One region of the Mycobacterium canetti CIPT 140010059 genome, then DNA from elsewhere that is predicted to be linked to it. Evidence: riboswitches for the same ligand, from Rfam matches in the RefSeq annotation. Region 1 holds a riboswitch; the other holds the start of a gene.

Region 1 (15,957 bases):
GGTGTGATCACCAGCGCGGATGTGCGGGCCAGCTTGGAGCGGATGGCGCCGTTGGTCGATCGACAAAACGCGGGCGACGTCGCATACCGACCGATGGCACCCAACTTCGACGACAGTATCGCCTTCCTGGCCGCGCAGGAGCTGATCTTGTCCGGGGCCCAGCAGCCTAACGGCTACACCGAGCCGATCCTGCACCGACGTCGTCGGGAGTTTAAGGCCCGGGCCGGTGACGATGCGGCCCGCTAGCGGGCCGCTGAGAAGCCGGCCCCATCGGACAGGGCCGGTGACGATGCGGCCCGCTAGCGGGCCGCTGAGAAGCCGGCCCCATCGGACAGGGCCGGTGACGATGCGGCCCGCTAGCGGGCCGCTGTGGGGGCACCGCCCGCTTGCGGGAGAGAGCCGGCCCCATCGGGCAGAGCCGGTGCGTAGCTCGTGCTTGACAGGCGCCGGCCTTCGACGGAGAGGACGTAGACGCCGGTATGGGTAGGCACAGCAAGCCCGACCCCGAGGATTCCGCTGACGAACTGTCCGACGGACATGCGGCGGAACAACAGCACTGGGAGGACACATCGGGTAGCTACGACTATCCCGGTGTAGATCAGCCCGATGACGGCCCGTTATCCAGCGAGGGCCACTACTCCGCCGTCGGCGGCTACTCGGCTAGCGGCTCAGAAGACTACCCTGACATTCCACCCCGCCCCGACTGGGAGCCAACGGGTACCGAGCCCATAGCGGCCGCCCCGCCGCCGCTGTTTCGCTTCGGACATCGGGGGCCCGGCGACTGGCAGGCCGGGCACCGTAGCGCGGACGGGCGGCGGGGAGTCAGTATCGGCGTGATCGTGGCCCTTGTCGCAGTGGTGGTGATGGTGGCCGGGGTGATCTTGTGGCGCTTCTTCGGTGACGCGTTGTCCAACCGCTCGCATACGGCTGCCGCCCGCTGCGTGGGCGGCAAGGACACCGTCGCTGTTATAGCCGACCCATCAATCGCCGATCAGGTAAAGGAGTCAGCCGACAGCTACAACGCGTCGGCGGGCCCGGTCGGCGACCGTTGTGTGGCAGTGGCTGTCACCTCGGCCGGCTCCGATGCCGTCATCAATGGTTTCATCGGCAAATGGCCGACCGAACTGGGCGGCCAGCCGGGATTGTGGATTCCGAGTAGCTCTATCTCGGCGGCGCGGCTTACCGGGGCCGCGGGCAGCCAAGCCATCAGCGATAGCCGCTCACTGGTGATATCGCCGGTGTTGCTCGCCGTGCGGCCCGAATTGCAGCAGGCCCTCGCCAACCAGAACTGGGCGGCGTTGCCCGGCCTGCAAACCAATCCGAACTCGTTGTCCGGCTTGGACTTGCCTGCCTGGGGATCACTGCGGCTGGCAATGCCGAGCAGTGGCAATGGCGATGCCGCGTATTTGGCCGGCGAGGCGGTGGCTGCCGCGTCAGCACCTGCTGGCGCGCCAGCAACAGCGGGTATCGGCGCGGTGCGCACCCTGATGGGCGCACGACCTAAGCTCGCCGACGACTCCTTGACCGCGGCGATGGACACGCTGCTCAAGCCCGGCGATGTCGCCACGGCGCCCGTGCACGCGGTGGTCACCACCGAACAACAGTTGTTCCAGCGCGGCCAGTCACTTTCAGATGCCGAGAACACCTTGGGTTCCTGGCTGCCGCCGGGGCCGGCTGCGGTCGCTGACTATCCGACGGTGCTGCTCAGTGGTGCATGGCTATCGCAGGAGCAGACGTCGGCGGCCAGCGCGTTTGCCAGGTATATGCACAAGCCCGAGCAACTGGCCAAACTGGCCAAAGCTGGTTTCCGAGTCAGCGACGTCAAACCGCCGAGCAGCCCCGTCACCAGTTTCCCAGCGCTGTCTTCGACTTTGTCGGTGGGTGACGACTCCATGCGCGCGACCCTGGCGGACACCATGGTCACCGCGTCGGCCGGAGTGGCCGCGACCATCATGCTCGACCAATCGATGCCCAATGATGAAGGCGGCAACAGCCGGCTTAGCAATGTCGTTGCGGCGCTTGAGAACCGGATCAAGGCGATGCCGCCCAGTTCGGTCGTCGGACTGTGGACATTCGACGGCCGCGAGGGCCGAACAGAGGTGCCGGCCGGGCCATTGGCCGACCCGGTCAACGGCCAGCCCCGCCCCGCGGCCCTGACGGCCGCGTTGGGCAAGCAATACTCCTCGGGCGGTGGCGCGGTGTCGTTCACCACTCTGCGCTTGATCTATCAGGAGATGCTAGCCAATTACCATGTTGGCCAAGCTAATTCTGTGCTGGTTATTACCGCGGGGCCGCATACCGACCAAACCCTCGACGGGCCGGGCCTGCAGGATTTCATCCGCAAGAGCGCAGACCCGGCCAAGCCGATCGCGGTCAACATCATCGACTTCGGTGCTGATCCCGATCGGGCAACCTGGGAAGCCGTCGCACAGCTCAGCGGCGGCAGCTACCAAAACCTGGAGACATCGGCCTCCCCCGACCTGGCAACCGCGGTCAACATCTTCTTGAGCTGATCGCCTGGCTACCCGATGACCAGACGCGGCGGCTCGGATGCGGCCTGGTACTCCGCGCCGGACCAACGATCCGCCTACCCGAGATATCGTGGGATGCGCTACTCCTCGTGCTATGTGACGATGCGCGACGGGGTGCGCATCGCCATCGACCTCTACCTGCCCGCGGGCCTGACGAGTGCCGCAAGGCTGCCCGCGATCCTGCATCAGACCCGCTACTACCGGTCGCTGCAGTTGCGCTGGCCGTTGCGGATGTTGCTCGGGGGCAAGCCCTTCCAGCACATCGCCGCGGATAAGCGTCGTCGGAGACGTTTCGTCGCCAGCGGCTACGCCTGGGTCGATGTGGATGTGCGCGGATCGGGCGCGTCGTTCGGCGCCCGCGTGTGCGAATGGTCCTCCGACGAGATCCGGGACGGCGCCGAGATCGTCGACTGGATCGTGCGCCAGCCTTGGTGCAACGGAACGGTCGCTGCGCTGGGAAATTCGTACGACGGCACGTCGGCCGAGTTACTGCTGGTCAACCAGCATCCCGCGGTGCGGGTGATCGCCCCGTGCTTCTCGCTGTTCGACGTCTACACCGACATCGCGTTCCCCGGCGGCATCCACGCCGCCTGGTTCACCGACACCTGGGGACGCTACAACGAGGCGCTCGACCGCAACGCCCTGCACGAAGTGGTCGGGTGGTGGGCGAAGCTCCCGGTGACCGGCATGCAGCCGGTGCAGGAGGACCATGATCGCTCGCTGCGGGACGGGGCCATCGCCGCGCATCGCGGCAACTACGACGTTCACCAGGTCGCGGGGTCATTGACCTTTCGGGACGACGTATCCGCGTCGGATCCCTATCGTGGCCAACCTGACGCCCGCCTGGAGCCGATCGGTACACCGATCGAGTCGGGCAGCATCAACCTGATCAGCCCGCACAATTATTGGCGTGACGTGCAGGCGTCGGGAGCGGCCATGTACAGCTACAGCGGCTGGTTCGACGGCGGGTATGCGCATGCCGCGATCAAGCGTTTTCTGACCATCTCCACCCCGGGCAGCCACTTGATCCTGGGTCCATGGAACCACACCGGCGGCTGGCGCGTCGACCCACTGCGCGGGCTCAGCAGACCCGACTTCGATCACGACGGCGAACTGTTGAGGTTCATCGACCATCACGTCAAGGGGGCCGATACGGGCATCGGTTCCGAGCCGCCGGTGCACTACTTCACCTTGGTCGAGAACCGCTGGAAGTCGGCCGACACCTGGCCGCCGCCCGCCACCACGCAGAGCTACTACCTGTCCGCAGACCGACAGCTGCGCCCGGACGCACCCGATAGCGACAGCGGTGCAGACGAATACGTGGTGGATCAGACGGCCGGAACGGGCGAGCGCTCACGCTGGCGCTCGCAAGTGGGCATCGGTGGACACGTTTGCTACCCGGACCGCAAGGCCCAGGATGCCAAGCTGCTGACCTACACCTCCGCACCCCTCGACCATCCCCTGGAGGTGACCGGTCATGTGGTGGTCACGCTGTTTATCACGTCGACGTCGAGCGACGGCACCTTCTTCGTCTATCTGGAAGACGTCGATCCGCGCGGCCGTGTCGCCTACATCACCGAAGGCCAGCTACGCGCCATCCACCGCCGGCTCAGCGACGGGCCGCCGCCGTACCGCCAGGTGGTCCCCTACCGAACGTTCGCGAGCGGGGACGCGTGGCCCCTAGTCCCGGGCGAGATTGCCCGGCTGACATTCGACCTGCTGCCGACGTCGTATCTGTTCCAACCGGGGCACCGCATCCGCATCGCCATCGCCGGCGCGGACGCAAGCCACTTCGCCATCCTTCCCGGTTGCGCACCGACCGTGCGCGTCTACCGTAGCCGGATGCATGCCTCTCGCATCGATCTGCCCGTGATACAGCCATAGCCGGCTAGTCGACGAGCAGCGATAGCGCGGCCTCGGCATATGCTTTGGGAGCCTCGACCTGCGGGTAGTGGCCCAGCCCTGGCAGTTCCACGACGGCGGCGCTGGGGCGCAATTCCCGTAGTCCATTGAGCACGTTGGTTGTTGCCACCGGATCGTCGAGTCCCCACACGAACCCAAGCGGTTTGGGCCAATCGCGGACCGCGCCATGCCAACGCTGCGCGTGCCGTATCCGCTCGTCGAGGTAGCTGATCAGCAGGTGCGGGATCCGGTTGCCGTCGTTGTAGCACAGCAACTCCCACTGGGCTTGGGCCTCCTGCGCCGACAGCGGGTGCGCTGGGGAGAAGATCCGGCCAAACCCTCGTGTGAAGCCACCGCGGCTGACCAGCCGGGCAGCGACCGGACCAAGCGGGCTGCGCAGTACTTTCTGGATCGGACGCAGGCTGGCCCGCTCCAAGATCACACTGCCGTTGCTCAGCACCGCACGTCGGAGATCGAACGGCAACCGGCCGTCCAAATCACGGGCTAGCAGCTCGGTGGTCACCGACGTGCCCATGTCGTGGGCCAGCACGACGACCGCGCCGGTCACGGTGTGGGCGACCACCGTTTCCACCAGGTCGGCCTGCTCCAGCAGGCTGTACCGGTGCGGGCGCGGCTTGTCGGACAAGCCAAAGCCCAGAAAATCCATCGTTACCCAAGCCTGGCCGGTCAGGTGTGGAATCACCGCCCGGAAGTCGAACGAACTGGACGGATAGCCATGCAGCAGGAGCATTGTTGGCGTGTCGCCCGGCCCGGACCGGACGAACACCTTTCCGACAGCCGTCGGCAGCCAGCGGCCACCGTCACGCCACTCCCGGACACTCGGTGATGTCACCCTTCGGGCATACCATCATGAGCGCGATCGGAGGAGGGTAATGAGCATCGATTTCACGCCGGATCCGCAGCTGTACCCGTTCGAGTCGCGCTGGTTCGACAGCTCGCGTGGACGCATCCACTACGTCGACGAGGGCACGGGTCCGCCGATCCTGTTGTGTCACGGCAACCCGACGTGGAGTTTCCTGTATCGGGACATCATCGTCGCACTGCGGGACCGTTTCCGTTGTGTGGCTCCGGATTATCTGGGTTTCGGGTTATCGGAGCGTCCCTCGGGATTCGGGTACCAGATCGACGAGCACGCGCGGGTGATCGGCGAATTCGTCGATCACCTGGGCCTGGATCGCTACCTGAGCATGGGTCAGGACTGGGGTGGCCCGATCAGCATGGCGGTCGCTGTCGAGCGTGCCGACCGGGTCCGCGGCGTCGTGTTGGGCAACACGTGGTTCTGGCCGGCGGACACGCTGGCGATGAAGGCCTTCAGCAGGGTGATGTCCAGCCCGCCAGTGCAGTACGCGATCTTACGGCGCAACTTCTTTGTCGAGCGCTTGATACCCGCGGGAACCGAGCACCGGCCGAGTAGCGCGGTGATGGCGCACTACCGGGCGGTGCAGCCCAACGCCGCGGCACGCCGAGGCGTAGCCGAGATGCCCAAACAGATCCTGGCCGCCCGTCCCCTGCTGGCACGGCTCGCCCGGGAGGTGCCAGCCACGCTGGGTACCAAGCCCACCCTGTTGATTTGGGGGATGAAGGATGTCGCATTCAGGCCGAAAACGATTATCCCCAGACTGAGTGCGACATTTCCCGACCACGTCCTGGTGGAGCTGCCCAACGCCAAACACTTCATCCAGGAGGACGCCCCCGACCGGATCGCCGCCGCGATCATTGAGCGCTTCGGCTGAACCTCTGTCGCTGAGCACCCCGCAACAGCTGGCATTGTTGGAGCGCGGGTGGCGACACCGAATAGCTCCCCACCTCCGACCACGGTCAACCCCGCACCAACACCTGCCGCCACCCCGAAAACTCCGCAACCCCGACAACGACCCATAGCAGCCGACACGTCAGCTACCCACCCAGTAGCACCCGGGCCTCGAGCTCGACCGGGGGCCGGTCGACGAGCGTTTAGGCAAAAGCCTCTACCGGCGGGCATGAGCAGACCAGGTTGCGATCCCCGTAGGCGCCGTCGATGCGACGTACCGCGGGCCAAACCTTGGGTCGGAATGCGGTGCCGAGCGGGTAGGCGGCCTGTTCCCGCGTATACGGGTGGTCCCAATCAGACGCCAGCAGGCACTGCGCGGTGTGCGGTGCGCCGCGCAGCGGATTGTCGTCGACAGGCCACTCCCCGGCCCCGACTTTGTCGATCTCGGCGCGGATGCCGATCATGGCCTCGCAGAAGGCGTCCACTTCGGCCAGGCTCTCGCTCTCGGTGGGCTCCACCATGAGCGTACCGGCCACCGGAAAACTCATCGTTGGTGCGTGAAAACCATAGTCTGCCAGCCGTTTTGCGACATCGTCGACGGTGATACCGGTCAACTTAGTGATACCGCGCAAGTCCAGGATGCACTCGTGGGCGACCATGCCGTTCTCGCCGGTGTACAGCACCGGGTAATACTCGTCAAGGCGGCGCGCAATGTAGTTAGCCGACGTGATCGCTGTCAGCGATGCCGCCCGCAGTCCCTCAGCCCCCATCATCCGGATGTATGCCCAGGTGATCGGAAGAATCGAAGCCGACCCATATGGTGCCGACGACACCGGATAGCCCTTGGGCAGCTCGGGGGCGAAGGGGTGACCTGGCAGAAACGGTGCCAGGTGCGCCCGCACCGCCACCGGGCCGACGCCTGGGCCACCGCCGCCGTGCGGAATGCAGAATGTCTTGTGTAGGTTGAGGTGACTGACGTCACCGCCGAACTTGCCCGGCCGGGCCAGGCCGACCAGGGCGTTGAGGTTGGCTCCGTCGACGTATACCTGGCCGCCCGCGTCGTGCACGGCAGCGCAGATCTCGGCGATGTCGTGTTCGTACACGCCGTGAGTGGACGGGTAGGTGATCATTAGCGCCGACAACCGCTCGGCATGCTCCCCGACCTTAGCGCGCAGGTCATCGAGGTCGACGTCGCCGTTGTCGTGGCAGTCCACCACCACCACGCGCATGCCGGCCAAGGCGGCTGACGCGGCATTGGTGCCGTGCGCGCTGGACGGGATCAGGCAGATGTCGCGATGCGGTTCACCCCGGCTGGCGTGGTACTCGTGGATCGCCAATAGGCCCGCATACTCGCCTTGCGAGCCCGCGTTAGGTTGCAGCGACACCGCGTCATAACCGGTGATCAGCACCAGCCAACTCTGTAGGTCGGCAACAAGTTGACGCAGCCCAGCGGTATCAGATGCCGGGGCAAATGGATGCTGACGCCCGAATTCAGGCCAGGTAATCGACTCCATCTCGGCGGCGGCGTTGAGTTTCATCGTGCACGAGCCGAGCGGAATCATGCTGCGGTCGAGGGCAATATCCTTATCCGCCAGCGCACGCAAGTACCGCATCATCGACGTCTCGGTGCGGTATTGCGTGAACGCTGGATGCGTCAGGAACTCCGATGTGCGCGTTGCGATGTCCGCATGGGCGGGTGCGGCGGCCGCTACACCGAACGCGTCCAGAACGACCGCCACGTGGGCGTCAGTGGTGGCTTCGTCGCAAGCTACCGACACATGGTCGGCGTCGACACGCCACAGGTTGATGCCGTTGGCCTTGGCCCTGGCCAGCACCTCGTCGGCACGACCGGGCACCCGGGCCAACACCGTGTCGAAGTACTTGTCGTGCACCAACGCATCGCCCAGTGCACCGGCGATAGCCTCGGCGTGGGCATGCACCCGGCGTGCGATGGCGGTCAGCCCGCCCGCGCCGTGGTAGCTCGCGTACATCGCGGCAAGCACCGCCAACAGCACTTGTGCGGTGCAGATGTTGCTGGTGGCCTTGTCGCGGCGGATGTGTTGCTCGCGAGTCTGCAGCGCCAACCGATAGGCCGGCGTGCCGTCACTGTCGACGGACACACCGACCAGCCGGCCGGGCAGCTGACGCGCATGCTTGGCGTGCACCGCAAGGTACCCGGCATGCGGGCCGCCAAACCCCATCGGCACTCCGAACCGTTGTGTGGTGCCAAAGGCGACGTCAGCGCCGATCTCTCCGGGCGGCGCGATCAGCGTCAGCGCCAACAAGTCGGCGCCGACGGCCACCAGTGCGCCACGGTCGTGGGCCTGTTGCACCAGGGCAGACCAGTCGGTGATCCGGCCGCTGGCCCCGGGCAGCTGGGCGATGACGCCGAAAAATTCGCCGTCGGGCAGACCGGCGCGCAGGTCGGCCGTGACGATCTCGATACCCAGCGGCTTGGCGCGGGTGGCCAGCACCGCCGCGGTCTGGGTGAACACGTCGGCGTCCACGACCACCCTCTTCACCGGCCCGCGGGCCGCGCGGTGCATCAAAGTCATGGCCTCGGCCGCCGCGGTGCCCTCGTCGAGCATCGACGCGTTCGCGATCTCGAGGCCGGTCAGATCGGTGACCAGGGTCTGGAAGTTCAGCAAGGCTTCCAGCCGACCCTGACTAATCTCGGGCTGGTACGGCGTGTAGGCGGTATACCAGGCCGGGTTCTCGATGATGTTGCGTAACAGCACCGGGGGGGTGTGTGTGTCGTAGTAGCCTTGCCCGATCATCGACACGGCGACGGTGTTAGCGTCGGCCAGCGCTCGCAGCTCGGCCAGCGCCTCGGCTTCGCTGGCAGCCGGTGGCAGACTGTCCAAACCCGGTGCGGCTCCGGTGTCGGTGAGTGTGTCTAGGATGCCCGCCGGGACCGCCTTGACTGCCAGGTCATCGAGCGAATCCACCCCGATCACGGCGAGCATGGTCGCGACGGCCTGGCTGTCCAGACCGATGTGCCGGTCTGCGAACGTCGAATGGTCGGACACGGTGAACTCCTGACAAAGCAGAGGACTAGCGGCCCTCTCCCTCTGTCTTCACCTGCACGCCAGGCGCCTGAGAGATTCGGCGACTCTGTCCACCGTCAGGTGAATCGCCTTTCCCCATCGGCGGGTGAGGACCGCCAGGGGTCGCCACCGCTTTCCAGAGGCATCGTAGTCTCGCGCGGTCCGGGTGCCTGAGAGGTTGACGGAGAGGTATTGCTCCTTCGGCGTCCGTAGCTGGCAGCCACAGAACTCTCCCGCACTAGAGCGATGCGTTGTCCAGTCTACTGCCGAGCAGACACACAATCGCATCCGAGGAGCCTGCCGCGTGCGATTCTGTGTCTGTTCGCGGGGGAACTCTCGGCTAGCCGATCTTGCGGTCGCGATGCTTGCGTCGGGAGGCCAGTTCATCTTCGGGGGCAGCAATCGACTCCCCGCCGTCGGCGCGCTCACCGTGGAAGTCGGCGATAACACCCGTCAGCTCCCGCATCGCGCCCGAGACGGCGATGCCGAACACACCCTGGCCGCCCTGCAGGAGGTCGACGACCTCCTCGGCCGACGTGCACTCGTACACGGTGGTCCCATCGGAGAACAAGGTGATGTTGGCCAGATCCTGGACGCCACGCTGGCGCAGATGGTCAACTGCAACCCGGATGTTGTGCAGCGAGATACCGGTGTCGAGCAACCGTTTGACGATCTTGAGAACCAAGATGTCCTTGAACGAGTACAGCCGCTGGCTGCCGGATCCTGCCGCACTACGGATCGACGGCACAACCAACGATGTGCGCGCCCAGTAGTCGAGCTGGCGGTAGGTGATCCCAGCGATCTGGCAGGCGCTCGGTCCGCGATAACCTACCAACTCGTCAGGAACGGAATCGTCGGGGAACAGGCCGGGCTGCACGGGTCCGCTGGCCGCAGCGGCGCCGTCGTTACCATCACCAGCAGTGCCCGTGTGGTCAGCAAAGTCGAGCTGGTCTTGACGTGGCTGCTCGCCCAAGGTGCTTCCTCTCGCCGATCGCGCTCTTGTCACTAGCTGCGTCACTGGCTCCCCCGACAGCCATTACTTAGGGCCCGAGTGTTAGAGAGCATACGCTGTTCGATGGGCGCGATGCTCCCGGTTAACTATCAAGTCGTGATCAAAGTATCGCGGTCGCCGGGCGCATTAGGCACTAACCGCTAGGCGTGTCGACAATTGCAGCCAGAGATGAGACGCAGCCGTGACGTTGCTGGCCGGCAAATAATGGATGCTCGCCGTCGCGGCGCGCATCGTCGCCGCGCTCGGCCTTATCGCGCGCCTCCTCAGCCCGCCGTCCCGGCGCGCATCGTCGCCGCGCTCGGCCTTATCGCGCGCCTCCTCAGCCCGCCGTCCCGGCGCGCATCGTCGCCGCGCTCGGCCTTATCGCGCGCCTCCTCAGCCCGCCGTCCCGGCGCGCATCGTCGCCGCGCTCGGCCTTATCGCGCGCCTCCTCAGCCCGCCGTCCCGGCGCGCATCGTCGCCGCGCTAGGTGGCCTTGAAATCGTCAGGTGACACACTGTCGAGAAACTCTTTGAATTTCTCCACCTCGTCCTCGCGAACAGCGGTGGTGGCCTCCTCGTCACTTTCGTCGGGAATCAGCAGACCGGCCTGGGCTAGTACGGCCTCCTCGACGTAGATCGGAACACCCACTCGCAATGCGATTGCCACCGAGTCCGAGGGACGGGCGGACACCTTGATATTGCGGTCGAAGATCAGATCAGCGTAGAAAGTTCCTTCCTGCAGGTCTACAATGCGCACCTCTTTGAGCGAATGCCCCAGCGCAGCAATGAGATCCCTGATCAGATCATGGGTCAGCGGACGTGGCGGCTCGACGCCTTGCTGCTCCAGCGCGATAGCGGCAGCCTCCGACTGGCCGATCCAGATCGGCAGGTATCGATCACCGTTGGCCTCGCGCAATAACAGCACCGGCTGGTTCTGCGGCTGCTCGACGCGAATGCCGACAACACGAACTTCACCCATCTGCGTCTGCCCTCCGCACATGCAACCGGTGTCCGACTCACGCTCGGTGCGACGACGCGGTGGGCGCCACGTCTCTACCGTGACGTCGAACACCAAGCTGTCGAACGAAGTCTAGTCCTCAGCGGTGAAGAACGTCGCGAACCGCAGACTTGATCAGCGACGTGTGCAAAGTTATGGCAAGCGCGGCCACCTCACGGGCCAAGTCGTCGGCCCGGTCGCGGGCACCGGCCTTGCCGGCCTTGACGAGCGGGCCGGCAATCTGGGCAATCAGGTCGGACTGCCGGTCGGCCGCGGAGCGGAAGGCGCGTAGATGCCGCGGCTCGACGCCGTATTCGGCCAGCGCTCGTGCGCATTGCAGGATCACGACGGCGTGTTCGTCGAAGAAGCCGCCCGGCCCGGTGGTGATCACACCGGCTTTGAGCAGGGCCGTCAGTAGCTCGTCGGCCACTTCCGATCGTTCCAGGAGGTCTTCCCGACTGAGCCGGATACCCGTGAGCGACACGGACGCGGTGTCCGACCCGACGCCGCCAGCACTGTCGCCGGCTACGGGCACCAATCGCGGTAGAACGTAAGGAGATCCGAATGGTGGCAACTCACCGTCGGGCTGGGCGTCCAGCTGGGCCCTGATCACCTTCAGCGGCAGGTAATGGTCCCTCTGGGCAGTGAGAATGAATCGCAGCCGTGCGCAGTCGTATGCGGTGAACCGCCGATACCCCGATGAGGCCCGCCGGGGCGTCACCAGACCCTCAGCCTCCAAGAATCGAATCTTGGAGATGGTGACATCAGGAAAATCCGGTCGTAGCAGGTCGAGGACCGCCCCGATCGACATCCCGGCCAGCGCGGGGCTATCGGGTGCGCTCACGGGCCCCCGGTACTCCCGTCATCCTCGCCTTGCTTGGGTCCGGTCAAGAACACCAACCGGAACTTGCCGATCTGGACCTCGTCGCCGTTCGCCAGCACCGCCGAATCCACGGGCTCGCGGTTGACGTAGGTGCCGTTGAGACTCCCGACATCGACGACATTGAATTCGTTGTTTTCCAACCGGAATTCAGCATGGCGACGGCTCACGGTCACGTCGTCGAGAAATATGTCGCTGTCGGGATGCCGACCAGCCGACGTGATGGCTTGGTCGAGTAGGAACCGGGACCCGGCGTTGGGGCCTCGTTTGACTACCAGCAACGCCGAGCCCGGCGGGAGCCCTTCCACCCCGGAGACCGCGCTCTCCGTACCCGCTTGCGCAGGAGCGTCCAGCTCGCTGAGGAAGTCTGCGCGGAAGACGGAGGTCGTCTCTACCGTGACTTCATCGGAGGTCTGGTCCTTCTCAATATCCGGGTTCATGTCCGTCACCCGCTGCTCCTCACTGGCCGCTGTGGCGTTGTCTGACCGAGTCGTTCGGCCGGCTTCCCGCTACTCTTTACCGCCTATTATCGCCCTTACTACTTTCTCGTGCCGCTGTCTCGACCGTACCGCGCACGGGTCCGCGATGTGCGCACCCCAGCGGATCCCAGGCTCGATTGCCCTGCCCCGCCCGGATCCGTGCAGACCCGCGACCTCCCACGTGACGCTGGCAGGGACCTTAGCAATCGTCACTCGGTCAGTGTGCCGCGGTAGGCCTCAGCGTCGAGCAGTGTCGTCAAAGCTGACTCCAGGGCAGCGACATCCGAGCTGTCGACCTGGATGTCCAGCAGCCAGCCGGCTCCGTAGGGGTCGGAATTCACCAATTGCGGAGTGCCGTCCAGATCGCTGTTGACCGCAGACACCTTACCCGAAATGGGCGCATAGAGATCCGACACAGATTTCGTCGATTCCACTTCGCCGAAGGTCTCGCCGGCGGTGACCGCGGTGCCGATAGCGGGTAACTGAACGAAAACGACGTCGCCAAGCGCCGACTGTGCATAGTCGGTGATCCCCACCCGGACGGTGTCGTCGCCACTGCGGCGAATCCACTCGTGTTCGGCGGTGTAGTGCAGATCGGACGGGATATCGCTCACGGTAATCCTATTCTGGTCGGCTCGGAGTTGGGCTAGTTCACTTGACGGGCTGAGCGTATTGGTGCTGTTTTGGTTGCCGCAAGGCGGTCACGTCCACACGGTCGGCCTGCTGCACAACCATCCGCCCGCCGACGCGTTTGACACCGTCCTGTGCACCACCAGGAATGTTCATCGCCGCGGCCAGCGTTGGAGGATCACCAATCGCCAGAATCGAATACGGCGGGGACAGGACCTTGGTGTCGACTGTCAGTGAGCCGGGCACACCGACAACCCAGGTGTCAACCCCGACCCGTACCGACCGGTGTGCATCGTTGATCTGGATCGCCTCGGCTCCAGCGGCACGCAGTTCGTTGATCACGTCGATCATCACCTCAGGCGCTACTCCGGGTCCCGGATCGTCGATCGTTATCATGACGCCCGGCCCGGTGGCACCCACGGCGCCGACCAGGATGGACAACGCGGCCAATCTAGCCTGGGCGCTTTCTAACGCTGCCTGATCGGTGTTGCCGGATGCCTGCAACGCGTTCAGCGTGTTCTGAAGGTCGATCACTTCGGCGTTCAACGTGGCCTCACGTTGCCGCAACGAATCCAACAACACCAATAGGTCTGCAGGACGGGCTGTTTCCAATGAATCACCGGAGTCGGTCTGACGGACCTGAGTGACTATGGCAACCCCCAGAACCAAGCACAACAAGATCGCAAGCGTCCCGAACACCAGACGCGAGCGACCACCCCGCAGTATTTCGGTCAATCTTGTCCGCCGCAGCGGTCCGACCTTGGAGCGCGGATGGTCGGCTGGTAGTTCGTGACGACCACGTCGCACGGCGTCGTGAGCGCCCGCGTCGGCTTGGGAGTGACGCGCAGTTGTGGCGGCGGAAGTCTCGGCTGCCACGGGTTCTGGGCGATTCTCACTCACGGTGATCTCATCTCCGTCACGCTCCGAACAACCGCCGCCGCAAGGCCGCGGTGTTGCCGAAGATGCGGATGCCCAGCACGACGATGATCGCGGTGGACAACTGTGTGCCGACGCCCAGTTGGTCACCGACATAGACGATTAGGGCAGCCACCAAAACGTTGAACACGAACGAAACCACGAAGACCTTCGGGTCAAAGATCCGCTCGAGATAGGCGCGCAAGCCACCGAACACCGCGTCGAGCGCGGCGACCACCGCGATCGGCAGATACGGCTGGATGACCTCTGGCACGCCGGGATGGAAAACCAAACCCAGCACGATTCCAACGGCGAGCGCCGCGATCCCGATCATGCGCGCCGGACTCCAGGCCGTATCGCTCCCCATGGTTTCCTATTCACCAGGACTTCTCTCACTAGGGCCCAATCTGTTTGGCGAACTTGACATCCCGGGTCGCACCGGCAGGCAATGCCAGACCGTCGCCGACGTTCACACTGACGCCGACACCGTAGGAGGTCTCCAGCAGCCGCAGGCGGTACAGCCCGGCGCTGCGATCGAAGACGTCCTGCATGGCATGTGGCGGCCCGACCGCCAAGATGGTGTAGGGACTACTCGTGGGATTATTGTCGACCAAGATTGCTCCGCCGGCTTGCCGGATCGTGACGTTCGGCCCGATCCGGACGCCATCGATCGAGATGGCCTCGGCGCCACTTTCCCACAGTGAGTTGACGACGAGCTGCAAATCGCGGTCGAGGATGATTTGCTGGCTACCGCTAACCCGCTGCTTGGACACGTCGGAAAGATTAGGGCTCGCACCGGGATCGGTCACGGTCACCGTCAGACCAGGCCCGACAACCGGTGCGCTGGCCGCGGCCAGGCTAAGCACGTCGAGACGGGCCAGCAGCCGCTGTCCCTCGGCGTCGTCTGCGAGTACGATCCGCCGCACGTCGTCGACTTTCGCCGAGAGTGTGCTGCGCCGTTGAGCCAACGTGGTGGCGGCGGCCTGGGTTGATCGCACACTCGCAACGAGCAACTGTTGGGCGGCGCGCACGCCGGGTGCCACCGAGCGCGCCTGCGCAACCGCGGCAGCGAACACGGCGGCGACTAGGGTCGCGGCCAATGCCTGCCACATCCAGCTGACGGCGCGGGCTTGCCAACACCGTGGTGCCGCAGCACGCTCGCGCTCGGCGGCAACCGCCGCGTATCCAGCATCCAGATGCTCTGATAGCAGCGCGCGCAGCAACGACGGAACCGGGATGCGTTGTGGCTGCGCCCCTGCGTGGGCGCTGTAGCCGGCGTTGGGGTCGTAGCCGCCGAGCAGCCGGTCAGACTCAGCCACGTTCACCAGCGTTCTGGGCCGCCGGCCGATGAGCCCTGCCCTTGAGCTTAGGCATCTGCCGCACCACCATCGTCATCTGCACTGCATACAGCACGAAGGCCCACAAGTAGGCATACATACCCCAGATCAAGAATGCCCAACCACAGGCCAGCAGCACATGGCTCCACAATGGATCGCATTGCCCCAACAGAATGGTCGGAAAGCCAACCATGAAGCCGAAAGTCGCTGCCTTACCGACGTAGGTCACCGGTAGCGCTGACAGTCCACGGCTCCATAGCAGCGGCAGCGTCCCAGCCAGCAGCGCATCGCGGGTCAGCAACGTAAGGACAAACCACCACGGCACGATGCCGCTCAGGCCAAACACGATAGGAACAGTGACCATGTAGAGGCGATCAACGGCCGGGTCCAGCAGCGCGCCCAGCCGCGATGACTGGTTTAGTAGCCGTGCAATCTTGCCATCAGCCCAGTCCGAAACGCCACTGAACACCAGGAT
Region 2 (12,820 bases), 2.0 Mb from region 1:
CTGGGCGACGTCGCGGAAACCCGCCCAGCCCAGCACGACGGGCGCATCCAGCAGGATCAGCTGACGCACCTCCGGATCACCAGATACCTCGAGCCAGGCATCGACCGCTGCCCGGATTGCATCGGCCGGCGTCGCCGCCCCCGAGGCGGCGACCAAGGTGGCCATCCGGGCCATCACGTCTTGCTCCACGACCTCCACCACATCGCGGAATAGTGCTGCTTTATCGGCGAATTGGTGGTACATCGCCCCCCGCGTGACCCCCGCCTCGGTCGCGATTTCCGGCGTCCCCACCTCCGCATAACCCCGTAACCCCCACAGCTTGCGGGCCCCGGTGATCAGCGCCTCGCGGGTCGCTGCGGAGCGTTCCTCCTGGGTGCGTCTCTTGATTTCCATACAATCTGTTGGTAAGTTACCGGCAGTCTGCTTGTAAATGTACCTCGAAGGGTGGGCATCCATGTCGACGATCGACATTAGTGCCGGAACTATTCATTACGAAGCAACCGGACCCGAAACTGGCAGGCCTGTCGTGTTCGTGCACGGGTACATGATGGGCGGTCAACTATGGCGACGGGTCAGTGAGCGACTCGCCGGTCGTGGCCTGCGCTGCATCGCCCCCACCTGGCCGCTGGGTGCGCATCCTAAGCCGCTACGCCCCGGCGCCGACCAGACCATCGGCGGGGTTGCCGGCATCGTCGCCGACGTCCTTGCCGCGCTCGAGCTCAAGGACGTGGTGCTGGTCGGCAACGACACCGGCGGGGTCGTCACCCAGCTCGTCGCGGTCCACTATCCCGAACGGCTCGGTGCCCTGGTCCTCACTAGTTGCGATGCGTTCGAACACTTTCCGCCGCCGATCCTCAAACCGGTGATCCTGGCCGCGAAATCGGCCACCCTGTTCCGGGCCGCGATCCAGGTGATGCGGGCACCGGCCGCGCGTAACCGCGCGTATGCCGGTTTGTCGCACCACAACATCGACCATCTCACCCGGGCCTGGGTTCGTCCGGCGCTATCCAACCCGGCCATCGCCGAAGACCTGCGTCAGCTCTCGCTATCGCTGCGCACCGAAGTCACCACCGCAGTCGCCGCCCGGCTGCCTGAATTCGACAAGCCGGCGCTCATCGCGTGGTCGGCGGATGACGTGTTCTTCGCACTCGAGGACGGTCAACGGCTCGCCGCGACCATCCCGCGCGCCCGTTTCGAGGTAATCGAGGGAGCACGGACGTTCTCGATGGTGGATTCCCCGGACCGGCTCGCCGACCAGTTGTCGACGGTCGCGGTGCGCACGTAGCCGGGTGCCCGTTTGGGCCAAGAAGTTCCGCGGCACTGCCTTTTGTGGCCCGCGGGACTTAGAATGCCCGCTGTGACGACCCCGTCCAACCACTGGGGGGACGAACGAAGGAAGCTCTCGCATCAGCCACCGGTGCGGGGTCAGATTCTTGGCCGCAGGCAAGCCCGGCGGCTGAGCCAGCACTTCGCGCGGGTCGGCGTCGAAGCCCCGCCGAAGCGCCTTCAGGAAATGCTGTTGGGCGCTCCCGCCGCCGACGAAGAATGGACCGACGTCAAGTTCGCACTGATCGTGACCCAGCTGAACCATGAGAAGCGCGTCGCGAAATTCCACCGCCTACAACGCCGAGCCACGCATTCACTAATCTGTCTGGGTTTGGTTCTCGTCGCACTGAACTTCCTGATCTGCCTCGCCTACATCTTCTTCAGCCTGACCCAACACGCCGCAGCGTTGTGAATCTACTGGTTGGCTTAATCGATGATGTCGCGCAGGGCGGCCGCGATAGCCTCGATCGCCCGATCCAGTATTGCGCGGGTGGTGGCGAAGTTCAGCCGCGCAAATCCCGAGCCCACCGCGGCGCCGAACGGAATGCCAGGCGACAGCGCCACCTTCGCCTTCGAGAGCAGGTATTCCGCCGGTTCAGACGGCAGAGCCAGCGCACGGAAATCCACCCACGACAGGTAGGTACCGTCCGGAGCGTTGACCTCTACCCCGGGAGCTAACTCCGGCAGCGCCCGTGCCAGATGATCACGGTTCGCCCGCAGATAAGGGAGCAGCTCGTCCAACCAAGATTCGCCATGATGGTAGGCGGCGATGTTCGCGCGGATACCGACCGTTGATGCGCCCATGCGGTGCAACATGTTGATCCGGTCCCAGTCGTGGGCGTCACGGCGGTTAGACAGGATCACCTGAGCGCACATCAGACCCGGCAAGTTCCAGCCTTTGGACGCCGACACCAACGTGACCACGACTTCAGCCGCCGCCTCCGACACCGAAGCGGCGGCGACATGGCGCGATCCGTAGACCACCGGTGCCCAGATCTCATCCGCGATCACCCGGGCGCCGTGGCGGGCCGCGATATCCACGATCGCACGTAGCTCGGCTTCGGTGAACGCCGTACCCAGTGGGTTATTCGGATTGCAGATAATCACCGATCCGGCACCGCGGACGAACGCGGCCTGCAGAGCGTCCAGGTCCAGCAGGTAGCGTCCCGAGTCTTGCTGCACCATTGGGACTTCCACTCGTTGGCGGCCGGTGACGTGCAGGACGTCGAAAAACGGCATGTAAGCCGGAACCGGCAACGCGACCGGACTCTCCGGCCGGGTAAGGAATTCGACGACGACTTCCATCCCCTTCAGGACATCCGGCACGACGCGGACCCAGTCCGGTCGGGGGCACCAACCGTAGCGTTGTCGGCACCAATCGGCCGTCGCCCTCGGCAGGCTGTCCTCGCCCAACGGCGGGTAGCCGAACTCCTCGTTGTCGACGCACGCCCGCACCCCGTCGAGCACAGCCGGTGCGGTGGGAAAGTCCATCTCCGCCAGCCACAGTGGCACTACATCGGGCCCGAAATAGTTCCACTTGAGCGTGTTGCGACCCCGAAGCTGTTCCTCGGTCAACAGATTGAAGATGCTGTCCTGCATTTTATGACGGGGTTATGACGGGGTGTTGTAGCCCACAGCGGATGCTTGTAGCGGTACCTGGGTTCCGCTGCGCCAGACGGCTTTGACGTCGCAGAGTCCGGCGGGGTCATGGTCCACACCTGCCGCAACAGCCAGCAGATCAGCGTCGTAGCCCGGCGCGATGCGACCCTTGCGGTGGCCGAGCCCACAGCTGGCAGCGGCCGCTGCGGTGGCGCCGGTCAGCACCTCTGTGCTGGTGAACCCGTGTCGAGACAGATACACCAAATCGTCGGGGAGCACGTCATGGCGTCTGCCCGGGGCGACTCCAGCGTCGGTGGACAGGGCGACACGCGCACCGGCGTCGATGAGCCGGCGGATGTTTCGCCATCCATCCTGCACAACCGCGACAAGGTTCTCCGGCATCTCCGGATACACCCGGGGAATCGTCATACCGCACCACACACCTTGGGCAACAATCGCTTCAACAACATCCGGGCTGGCGGCGGCGCTGCCTTCGCTCAAGAACGTGCAGTGCTCGATGCCGTCAACACCCGCGGCGACCGCCGCGGCGATCCCTGCGGTGGCATGTGCATGTGCGGTCACCGGTAGACCTACCTGCTCGGCGGCCGCCACCACCGCGGCCAGTTGGCCGCTGCCGTACTGCGGCTGCCACGGATCGGATGCTGTGGTAACGAATCCGCCCGTGGCCATCACCTTGATCCAATCCGCTCCCCGCGCGGCCCGCTCCTGCACCGCATCAACCAGCTCCTCGACGCTATCGGCCACGCCGCCGAGGAACCAGCAATGCCCGCCGCTGCGAGTCAATGGTGGCCCAGAAACCACCAGTTCCGGCCCCACCGTCGTTTTCTGCCGATACTCCTCCCGCAGCGCCAAGGCCGCATAGTCACGGTCGCCGAGATCGCGAATCGTGGTGATCCCGGAGCGCAACGCGGCCGCGGCGTGCCGTCGCGCCCGTCCCACCAGCACCGCATGGGGGTCGCCGGCCAAATCCTCTGGCCTACCGTCGGGGTCCCAGCACAAATGCGCATGCGCATCCACCAGACCCGGCAACAAAGTCGATTCACCCAGATCAACCAGGTTCATATCGGGGCAGGCGGAGCCAGCAAAATCGACCGCGCTGATCCGACCATCCTCGACCACGACCAGCACGGGACCACGCTGAAACCGGTATCCGTCGAACATTTGCCTAGCGCGAATCCCGATCCGTCCCGGACGCGCCGACACCTGGCTAATGCTCAGATCGCCCATCGCTCAGGGACCTCCAAACGCGCACGCGGTGTGAACCGCCACCGCTGCCCCGGCAGTGGCTAGTTCCGGCCAAGCCGGGTTAGTCGTTGGCAAGCGCACGATGCTCGATCAGATCGCGCAGACCCCCCACGCCGAGCCGCTCACGAAACGCCTGCACGGTATAGCCGACGGCCGTCGCGTCGCTGCGGGCACGCACGGTCGCCGAGCGCGGCAGGTGAAACAGCACGCCTATCTCGCCGAAGTAATCCCCCGGCCCGGCAACCTTGACCAATTCCTCACCGCCGTCGGCCAATTCGTGCACAATCTCAAACTCGCCCTCCGACACCACGTAGATCAGGTCGCCCATCGTGCTCTGCTCGAACAGCACCTCGCCGGCCTGAAGATGCACGGTTTCAGGTGGCCGATTTGTCTCCGCGAAATCGGGTGTCAGCTCAACGACGCGATCGGCCATCGGCAACATCCTGCTGTCGTGGGTTGCGACCACGACCACACGCTCGCCATCGGCCAGTTCGCGGATCAACCGCAGCACCTCCTCCACCTGGATGAAATCCAGGTGTGCGGTCGGTTCGTCAGCGAGGATCAGTGGCGGATCCAGCGCAATCGCGCGTGCCACCGCGACTCGTTGCTGCTGACCTCCGCTCAGATCACCGGGTCGATGATTCATTCGTTCCGCGAGATTGACGCGCGCCAGCAGTTCTTCGGCACGCCTACGCGACGCCCTGCGTGACATCCCGGCCGAGCGTAACGGCACCATCACGTTCTCGACAGCGGTCAGGCTGGGCACCAGATTGAACGCCTGGAACACGATGCCGACCTTGTTACGCCGGTAGTTCGCCAGCTCGGCGCCTTGTAGCGTCGTGATGTCGACTTCGTCGAACTTGATCGCCCCAGACTTCGGGCGCAGAATGCCGCCCAGACAGGAAAGCAGTGTCGTCTTGCCGCAGCCGCTGGGTCCGAGCAGCATCACCAACGACCCGGCTGCCACGTCGAGGTTCAAACCGTTGATCGGCCTAAGCGCGTATCCACCGCTGTAGTACTCAACGACGAGGTTCTGAATGCTGAGATCGCCCACCGCTAGGGACCTCCGAACGCCTGCGCGGGATCGACCGTCACCACGCGCTTCAATCCGGCAACACTAGCGAACAGACCGATGACGATCGCGGCCACCGGTAGCGCCAGGTAAGCACCGACGGGTACCGCGACAATCATCGGAAACAGTGGTGCCAACACCTGCGCCAGGACGACGCCCACCACCGCCGCAAGCAACGCAATGACCAGCGCCTGTAATGCGAGCCCGGCCATAATCGAGCGCGTTGGCGTGCCAATCGCCTTGAACACCGCGAAGTCACGTAGCCGCTCAAGAGCCGAAAGGTACACCACCGAGCCGACGATCAGCACCGCCACAATCCACAGCAAAACAGCCACGATCGAGATCGAATTCACTGCGACCTTCAATGGGCGCACCAAATCATTGACAGCGCCCACCCGATCGAAAGTCTGGTAACCCTCCGGCAGCTGTCGGGGCATACCTATGATCCCGATGGACGTGATATTCGGCTGCCCGTTGTACGCCAATTTCTGTAAGCCCTCGGTCGTGAGGAAGACATTGGGGATCTTGGCCAGCGCGGTGGAATTCGGCACAATGCCGACGACCCGCAATCTGCGCGCGCCGACCTCGACAGTGTCACCGAGGTGTCGGCCCATCGTGCTCGATGCCGCGACTTCGTCCGGTTTCGACGGTGACCGACCCTCTGAGACCCGTGGCATGCCAGGTCCGTGCTCGGGCGCGCCGAAGACCGTGACGTTTCGCGTCGACGTGCCTTCTTTCATGATCGTCCCCACGCTGCCCAACGGGGCCGCGGCCATGACACCGGGTTCAGCGGCCACTCGGGCCAGGTCAACATCGGGAAACGGTATTGAACCCAGAAAAGGTCCAGCAGCGCCGGATCTGACGACGAATACATCGACACCCATGGAATCGACGGTGTGCCGGGCCTCCACCCGGAAGCCGTTCGCGAGTCCGGTCAAAACAAGCGTCATCCCGAAGATCAGCCCGGTGCTGATGATCGTGATGACCAGGCGGCGCTTTCTCCATTGCATGTCACGCAGGGCCGCGAAGAGCATTCCCAGACGCTACCAACGTGGCGCACTTGTGGGGCCTGGTCTTGACGTTTTGTGGTCAGGGCGCGGCCCGCTAGTGGTCGAAGAGGCGTTCGGGGTGGTGGTAGTCGTTGGTGCGGGCACCGCGGTCGAGGTGGGGTGGCGGGATCCATGCCGTTTGGCCGTCGGACCGTTTCCTTGTCTGCCAGCCTTTCCCGACTAGCTTGTGGTTGGGTGTGCAGGTGAAGGTGAGTTTGTCGATATCGGTTGAGCCGCCGGTTGCCCACTGGTCGATATGGTGGACTTCGCACCGGTCACCGGGTGCGTGGCAGTTGGGTCGACCATGGGTGCGGTGCCCGCGTTGCTGCGGGTCCGTTTCCCGTGGCCGCCCTTCGAACCGGACGTGCGACTTTCACCGTATCTGGCTCTTCACGGAATCTGCCGATGGGGTGGTTCAGACAGCCTGAGTCCAGGGAGTGGGGATCGTGTTGCCCCGATAGCGGTATCGCCGAATGGGCACCGCGGCGGGGTTAAACAGGGTGATCCCGTCCGCGCTGATGGGGTGCCACCGCCCGGTGGGGTCGGTGAGCCAGCGGCGGACGTCGGTCCAATTCCAGCGATGCCGAATGCGCTGCCAGTTCACCAGCCGCAACACCCGCTTGTCTTTGATCCGGTGACGCACCCGGTCCATCAGGTCCGCGTGGTCGATGCGGTCAAAGCACGCCTTGATATCAGCGTCGAGCACCCAGCGATACTCCTGGGTGCCGAACAAGTGAATCTCAGCGATCGTGTCGTGCGCGCGTCGCGCGGGCCGAAACCCGTAGGAGACCGGCTCGAAGTCGGTCTCAAAGATGGGTTCTAGCACCAGTTTCAACGCCGCCTGAACGACCCGGTCGGCCACTGTGGGAATCCCCAGCCGCCGTACCTTGCCCAACCCGCCCGGTTTGGGGATCTTGCGTTCCCGCACCGGTTGAGGTCGAAACTGTCCACTCTTGAGTTCAGTGCGCAGTTCGTTCAGGAACTCCAAGGCCCCGATCTCGGACTCGATGCGGGCCACAGTGAGCCCGTCTGATCCCGCGGCGACCACGGCGTCCACCGGGTCCACCGGGTCCACCGGGTCCACCGGGTCCACCGGGTCCACCGACACCGTGATCGAACTCATATTCGAATGCTATCGCCGCCACGCCCCGCCAGCCGCCGACAAACGCACCCCTGTGGATAAACACCCAACTGTGCACCAACGCGTGATATGACCCGCGCTGTCTGATTGGGCCGTCCGACTACCACCGACCGCAGGGTGACAAAACACATGCGTGGTGTGTATGTTGCTTTCCGTCACAATCGAACAGCCGCTGACGCGATGTGGGAGAACCTCCATGTCGAGGCGCCGTAGGAGCAATCTCCTCCCCGAGAATCTCTCAGGCCCAAGCACCACACCGCCGAGGCAACTCTGGAGACAGGGACGGTCGCACCGACCGTGCCTGACCGAAGGTGTAGAGCGGCGCCATGATGCGACGCCGCAGACTCTCAGGTTTCAGGACAGAGCGGGGAGGGCGCAACCAGCCCGGCGCGATCCGGGCTCGTCGAAACCGGAGTTGGCCCTTGTCTGAACCGCACGATCGAACTGTTGGCGACCTCGCCGTGGCCGAAACGATGTCGCGGCCGCCGGATGCCCATTTGGCCGGGCAGCCGATTGCTCCGGGAACACCCTTGACCGCCCCCGAGTACGCCGAACAGACCGGACTGAGCTGATGAACACCCTCAACGACTCCCTGACCGCCTTCGACCCGGACATCGCCGCCCTGATCGACGGCGAGCTGCGCCGTCAAGAATCCGGCTTGGAGATGATCGCTTCGGAGAACTATGCACCGCTGGCCGTGATGCAGGCCCAAGGTTCGGTCTTGACCAACAAGTACGCCGAAGGCTACCCGGGCCGGCGCTACTACGGTGGCTGTGAATTCGTCGACGGTGTCGAGCAGTTGGCTATCGACCGCGTCAAAGCGCTCTTTGGCGCCGAATACGCCAACGTGCAACCACATTCGGGGGCCACCGCCAACGCCGCCACCATGCATGCGCTGCTAAACCCCGGCGACACCATCCTGGGGTTGTCGCTGGCTCATGGCGGTCACCTGACCCACGGGATGCGGATCAACTTTTCCGGCAAGCTCTACCACGCCACCGCCTACGAGGTGTCCAAAGAGGACTACCTGGTCGACATGGATGCCGTCGCCGAGGCAGCGCGCACACACCGGCCCAAAATGATCATCGCCGGCTGGTCGGCGTACCCACGCCAGCTGGATTTCGCCCGCTTCCGCGCCATCGCCGACGAAGTCGACGCCGTGCTCATGGTGGATATGGCGCATTTCGCCGGCCTGGTCGCCGCTGGCGTGCACCCCAGCCCGGTGCCGCACGCCCACGTCGTCACCTCCACCACTCACAAGACGCTCGGCGGGCCCCGCGGCGGCATCATCTTGTGCAATGACCCGGCCATCGCCAAGAAGATCAATTCCGCGGTCTTCCCTGGGCAGCAGGGCGGGCCGCTCGAGCATGTCATCGCAGCCAAGGCCACCGCATTCAAGATGGCAGCACAACCTGAATTCGCGCAGCGCCAACAACGTTGCCTCGACGGCGCGCGCATCCTTGCCGACCGGTTGACCCAGCCCGACGTCGCCGAACGTGGCATCGCGGTGCTAACCGGCGGCACCGATGTGCACCTCGTCCTAGTCGACCTGCGCGACGCCGAACTCGACGGCCAGCAAGCCGAAGACCGGTTGGCCGCCGTGGACATCACCGTCAACCGCAACGCGGTACCCTTCGACCCTCGTCCCCCGATGATCACCTCGGGCCTGCGAATCGGCACCCCGGCGCTGGCCGCACGCGGCTTCTCCCACAACGACTTCCGCGCCGTGGCAGACCTCATCGCGGCGGCACTGACGGCCACCAACGACGACCAGCTGGGTCCGCTGCGCGCCCAGGTCCAGCGGCTGGCCGCACGCTATCCGCTCTACCCGGAACTGCACCGGACATGACCATCAGCGTCTTCGACCTGTTCACCATCGGCATCGGGCCGTCCAGTTCCCACACCGTGGGACCGATGCGCGCGGCAAACCAGTTCGTAGTTGCGCTGCGCCGCCGGGGCCACCTGGATGACCTCGAGGCGATGCGAGTGGATCTGTTCGGCTCGCTCGCGGCCACCGGAGCCGGTCATGGCACCATGTCGGCGATATTGCTGGGGCTGGAAGGCTGCCAGCCAGAAACGATTACCACCGAACACAAGGAACGCCGGCTCGCCGAGATCGCAGCGTCCGGCGTGACGCGAATCGGCGGTGTCATTCCGGTCCCGCTGACCGAGCGTGATATCGACCTGCATCCCGACATCGTTCTGCCAACGCATCCCAACGGAATGACGTTCACTGCCGCGGGCCCACACGGCCGCGTCTTGGCCACCGAGACTTATTTTTCGGTGGGCGGAGGGTTCATCGTCACGGAACAGACCAGCGGCAACAGCGGCCAACATCCATGCTCAGTTGCCCTTCCCTACGTGTCGGCCCAAGAACTGCTGGACATCTGTGACCGCCTCGACGTGTCAATTAGCGAAGCGGCGCTGCGCAACGAAACATGTTGCCGCACCGAGAACGAGGTACGCGCCGCGCTGCTGCACCTGCGCGACGTCATGGTTGAGTGCGAACAGCGGAGCATCGCTCGCGAAGGGTTGCTTCCTGGCGGCCTCCGGGTGCGCCGGCGAGCGAAGGTGTGGTATGACCGCTTGAACGCCGAAGACCCCACTCGCAAGCCGGAATTCGCTGAGGACTGGGTCAACCTGGTCGCGCTGGCAGTCAACGAGGAGAACGCCTCCGGTGGGCGCGTCGTCACCGCCCCGACCAACGGTGCCGCCGGCATCGTGCCGGCGGTCCTGCACTACGCAATCCACTACACGTCGGCCGGCGCGGGGGACCCCGACGATGTCACCGTGCGATTCCTGCTCACTGCTGGAGCCATCGGATCGTTGTTCAAGGAGCGAGCATCGATCTCCGGAGCCGAGGTCGGCTGTCAGGGCGAGGTCGGCTCCGCGGCCGCCATGGCCGCCGCCGGATTGGCTGAAATCCTCGGCGGCACACCGCGACAAGTGGAAAACGCCGCCGAGATCGCCATGGAACACAGCCTCGGCCTGACCTGTGACCCCATCGCCGGGCTGGTGCAGATCCCCTGCATCGAACGCAACGCGATTTCCGCCGGCAAGGCCATCAACGCCGCACGGATGGCATTGCGCGGCGACGGCATCCATCGCGTCACCCTCGACCAGGTCATCGACACCATGCGCGCCACCGGCGCGGACATGCACACCAAGTACAAGGAAACCTCGGCCGGCGGGCTCGCCATCAACGTCGCAGTCAACATCGTCGAGTGTTGACCAACCGTTGCCGTTGAGTCCGGCTCATCCGACGGGATAGACGACCCCGGTGAGCTCTTCGGACACAGCCCACAGGCGGCGCTGCAGCTGCTCGTCGTGAGACTGGGCGCTGGAGGCCACCACCTTCGGGTAGCCCCGTATTTCACCGAAGCCATCGGGTCCGAAGTACTGGCCGCCGCGCACCGCGGGATCGGTGGCGGCACGCAATGTCGGCAGGGCCCCCAGTTCGGCGTCTTGCATCAGCGGCGCCAGTATGGCCGCCACCGCGACGAGCGGCCGTGGCATGTTGCGGACCAGTTCGGTGTTGGACACTCCCGGGTGCGACGCGACCGCGATGGTGGTTCCGCCCGGTGCTAACCGACGCTGAAGTTCATAAGTGAACAGCAGGTTGGCGAGCTTGGCTTGGCCGTAGGCGGCGACCCGCCTGTACCGGCGTTCCCACTGGAGGTCGTCGAAATGGATTGCGGCACGGATGCGATGGCCGACGCTGCTGATGGTGACCACTCGTGAACCGGCGACGGGCAGCAGTCGATCAATCAACAGGCCGGTCAACGCGAAATGGCCCAAGTGGTTGGTGCCGAACTGCATCTCGAAGCCGTCTGCTGTGGTCTGTCGGGGTGTATACATCACCCCGGCGTTGTTGATCAGCAGGTCGATGCGCTGGTGGTCAGACTTCAGCTGTGCCGCGGCGGCGCGCACCGACGCCAGCGAGGTCAGGTCAAGCTCCTGAAGCTCTACTTCGGCGCCGGGGGTGGCCTCGGTGATGCGTGCCGCCGCCTGCTTGCCCTTGTCGAGGTTGCGCACAGCCAGCACCACGTGTGCACCATGGGCGGCAAGCGCTGCGGCGGTCTCGAATCCAAGTCCGGTGTTGGCCCCCGTGATGACGGCGGTCCGGCCGGTCTGGTCGGGAATGTCGGCGGCAGTCCATTTGGTCATGAGGGCTCCTCGCTATGCTTTGACTAAGCGGGGCGAGCGCTCCGCTTAGCCGAACTATACGGAACGCGCGCCCCGCTTTGTCAAGGCTTTCGGAGGTACGACTTGGCTCCTACTGACCGGCGGGTGCGTGCCGACGCGGCCCGTAACCGGGCACGCGTATTGGAGGTTGCCTACCAAACCTTTGCGGCCGACGGTCTATCGGTGCCCGTTGACGAGATCGCTCGGCGCGCCGGAGTCGGCGCAGGCACGGTATACCGGCATTTCCCGACCAAGGAGGCGCTGTTTCAGGCGGTGATCGCCGACCGGATGCACCGCATCATCGACAAGGGACATGCCCTGCTCAAATCCAAGCATCCCGGCGACGCGCTGTTTGCATTCCTGCGGTCGATGGTATTGCAGTGGGGCGCCACCGATCGCGGCCTGGTCGAGGCGCTGGCCGGCGTCGGGATTGAAATCAGCAGCGCGGCCCCGGAAGCCGAGGCAGATTTCTTGGACCTGCTCACCGACCTGTTGCGCGCCGCCCAGCGCGCCGGCACCGTACGGCCGGACGTAGACGTGCTTGAGGTCAAGACGCTCCTAGTCGGCTGCCAAGCGATGCAGAGCTACAACGCTGAGTTGGCCGCAAAGGTGACCGACGTCGCCCTCGACGGCCTTCGGGCAAACAGAAAGTGATCGTCGTCGCGCAGAACACCGCCCGAATCATGTGCGGCGCAATCCGCGATACTGGTAACCGCCGCTACAACGCGGAGTGATTCAGCATCTGACCGACAGTGACGCCGGGAGAACACCATGAGCGCCGAACAGCCGACCATCATTTACACGCTGACCGACGAGGCGCCGCTGCTGGCGACCTACGCCTTTCTGCCGATTGTGCGTGCCTTTGCCGAACCGGCGGGCATCAAGATCGAGGCCAGCGACATCTCTGTAGCGGCACGCATCCTGGCGGAATTCCCCGATTACCTGACCGAGGAGCAGCGGGTACCGGATAACCTCGCCGAACTGGGCCGGCTGACTCAGCTACCCGACACCAACATCATCAAGCTGCCGAACATCAGCGCCTCGGTGCCACAGCTGGTAGCCGCCATCAAGGAACTGCAAGACAAGGGTTACGCGGTCCCAGACTACCCGGCGGACCCGAAGACTGACCAGGAGAAGGCCATCAAAGAGCGCTACGCCAGATGCCTGGGCAGCGCGGTGAAC

The links. A riboswitch is a leader RNA that binds a small molecule or an ion and turns the genes downstream of it on or off. The one in region 1 is predicted to bind glycine.
Region 2: it holds a riboswitch for glycine, as region 1 does, so the genes downstream of both, glyA (serine hydroxymethyltransferase) here and gcvP (aminomethyl-transferring glycine dehydrogenase) in region 1, are expected to answer to the same signal.

The regions. Positions count from the first base shown of each region.
Region 1 is NC_015848.1:2,107,594-2,123,550, reverse strand. Features, by position in the region: gene MCAN_RS09675 (malate synthase G) at 1-246, shown strand, start outside; gene MCAN_RS09670 (substrate-binding domain-containing protein) at 480-2,513, shown strand; gene MCAN_RS09665 (CocE/NonD family hydrolase) at 2,529-4,415, shown strand; gene MCAN_RS09660 (alpha/beta fold hydrolase) at 4,420-5,286, opposite strand; gene MCAN_RS09655 (haloalkane dehalogenase) at 5,327-6,187, shown strand; gene gcvP (aminomethyl-transferring glycine dehydrogenase) at 6,408-9,233, opposite strand; glycine riboswitch at 9,266-9,399, opposite strand; glycine riboswitch at 9,400-9,497, opposite strand; gene MCAN_RS09640 (MerR family transcriptional regulator) at 9,592-10,224, opposite strand; gene MCAN_RS09635 (bifunctional nuclease family protein) at 10,729-11,223, opposite strand; gene ftsR (transcriptional regulator FtsR) at 11,342-12,085, opposite strand; gene garA (glycogen accumulation regulator GarA) at 12,082-12,570, opposite strand; gene gcvH (glycine cleavage system protein GcvH) at 12,810-13,214, opposite strand; gene MCAN_RS09615 (DUF881 domain-containing protein) at 13,252-14,130, opposite strand; gene MCAN_RS09610 (small basic family protein) at 14,147-14,512, opposite strand; gene MCAN_RS09605 (DUF881 domain-containing protein) at 14,541-15,464, opposite strand; gene MCAN_RS09600 (CDP-alcohol phosphatidyltransferase family protein) at 15,457-15,957, opposite strand, start outside.
Region 2 is NC_015848.1:76,162-88,981, reverse strand. Features, by position in the region: gene MCAN_RS00435 (TetR/AcrR family transcriptional regulator) at 1-393, opposite strand, end outside; gene MCAN_RS00430 (alpha/beta fold hydrolase) at 455-1,285, shown strand; gene MCAN_RS00425 (hypothetical protein) at 1,358-1,738, shown strand; gene MCAN_RS00420 (MalY/PatB family protein) at 1,753-2,925, opposite strand; gene MCAN_RS00415 (metal-dependent hydrolase family protein) at 2,938-4,173, opposite strand; gene MCAN_RS00410 (ABC transporter ATP-binding protein) at 4,253-5,245, opposite strand; gene MCAN_RS00405 (ABC transporter permease) at 5,248-6,297, opposite strand; partial or broken gene MCAN_RS22250 (HNH endonuclease) at 6,368-6,640, opposite strand; gene MCAN_RS00400 (reverse transcriptase domain-containing protein) at 6,728-7,435, opposite strand; glycine riboswitch at 7,627-7,717, shown strand; gene glyA (serine hydroxymethyltransferase) at 8,025-9,302, shown strand; gene MCAN_RS00390 (L-serine ammonia-lyase) at 9,299-10,684, shown strand; gene MCAN_RS00385 (SDR family NAD(P)-dependent oxidoreductase) at 10,709-11,620, opposite strand; gene MCAN_RS00380 (TetR/AcrR family transcriptional regulator) at 11,723-12,292, shown strand; gene MCAN_RS00375 (NADP-dependent isocitrate dehydrogenase) at 12,410-12,820, shown strand, end outside.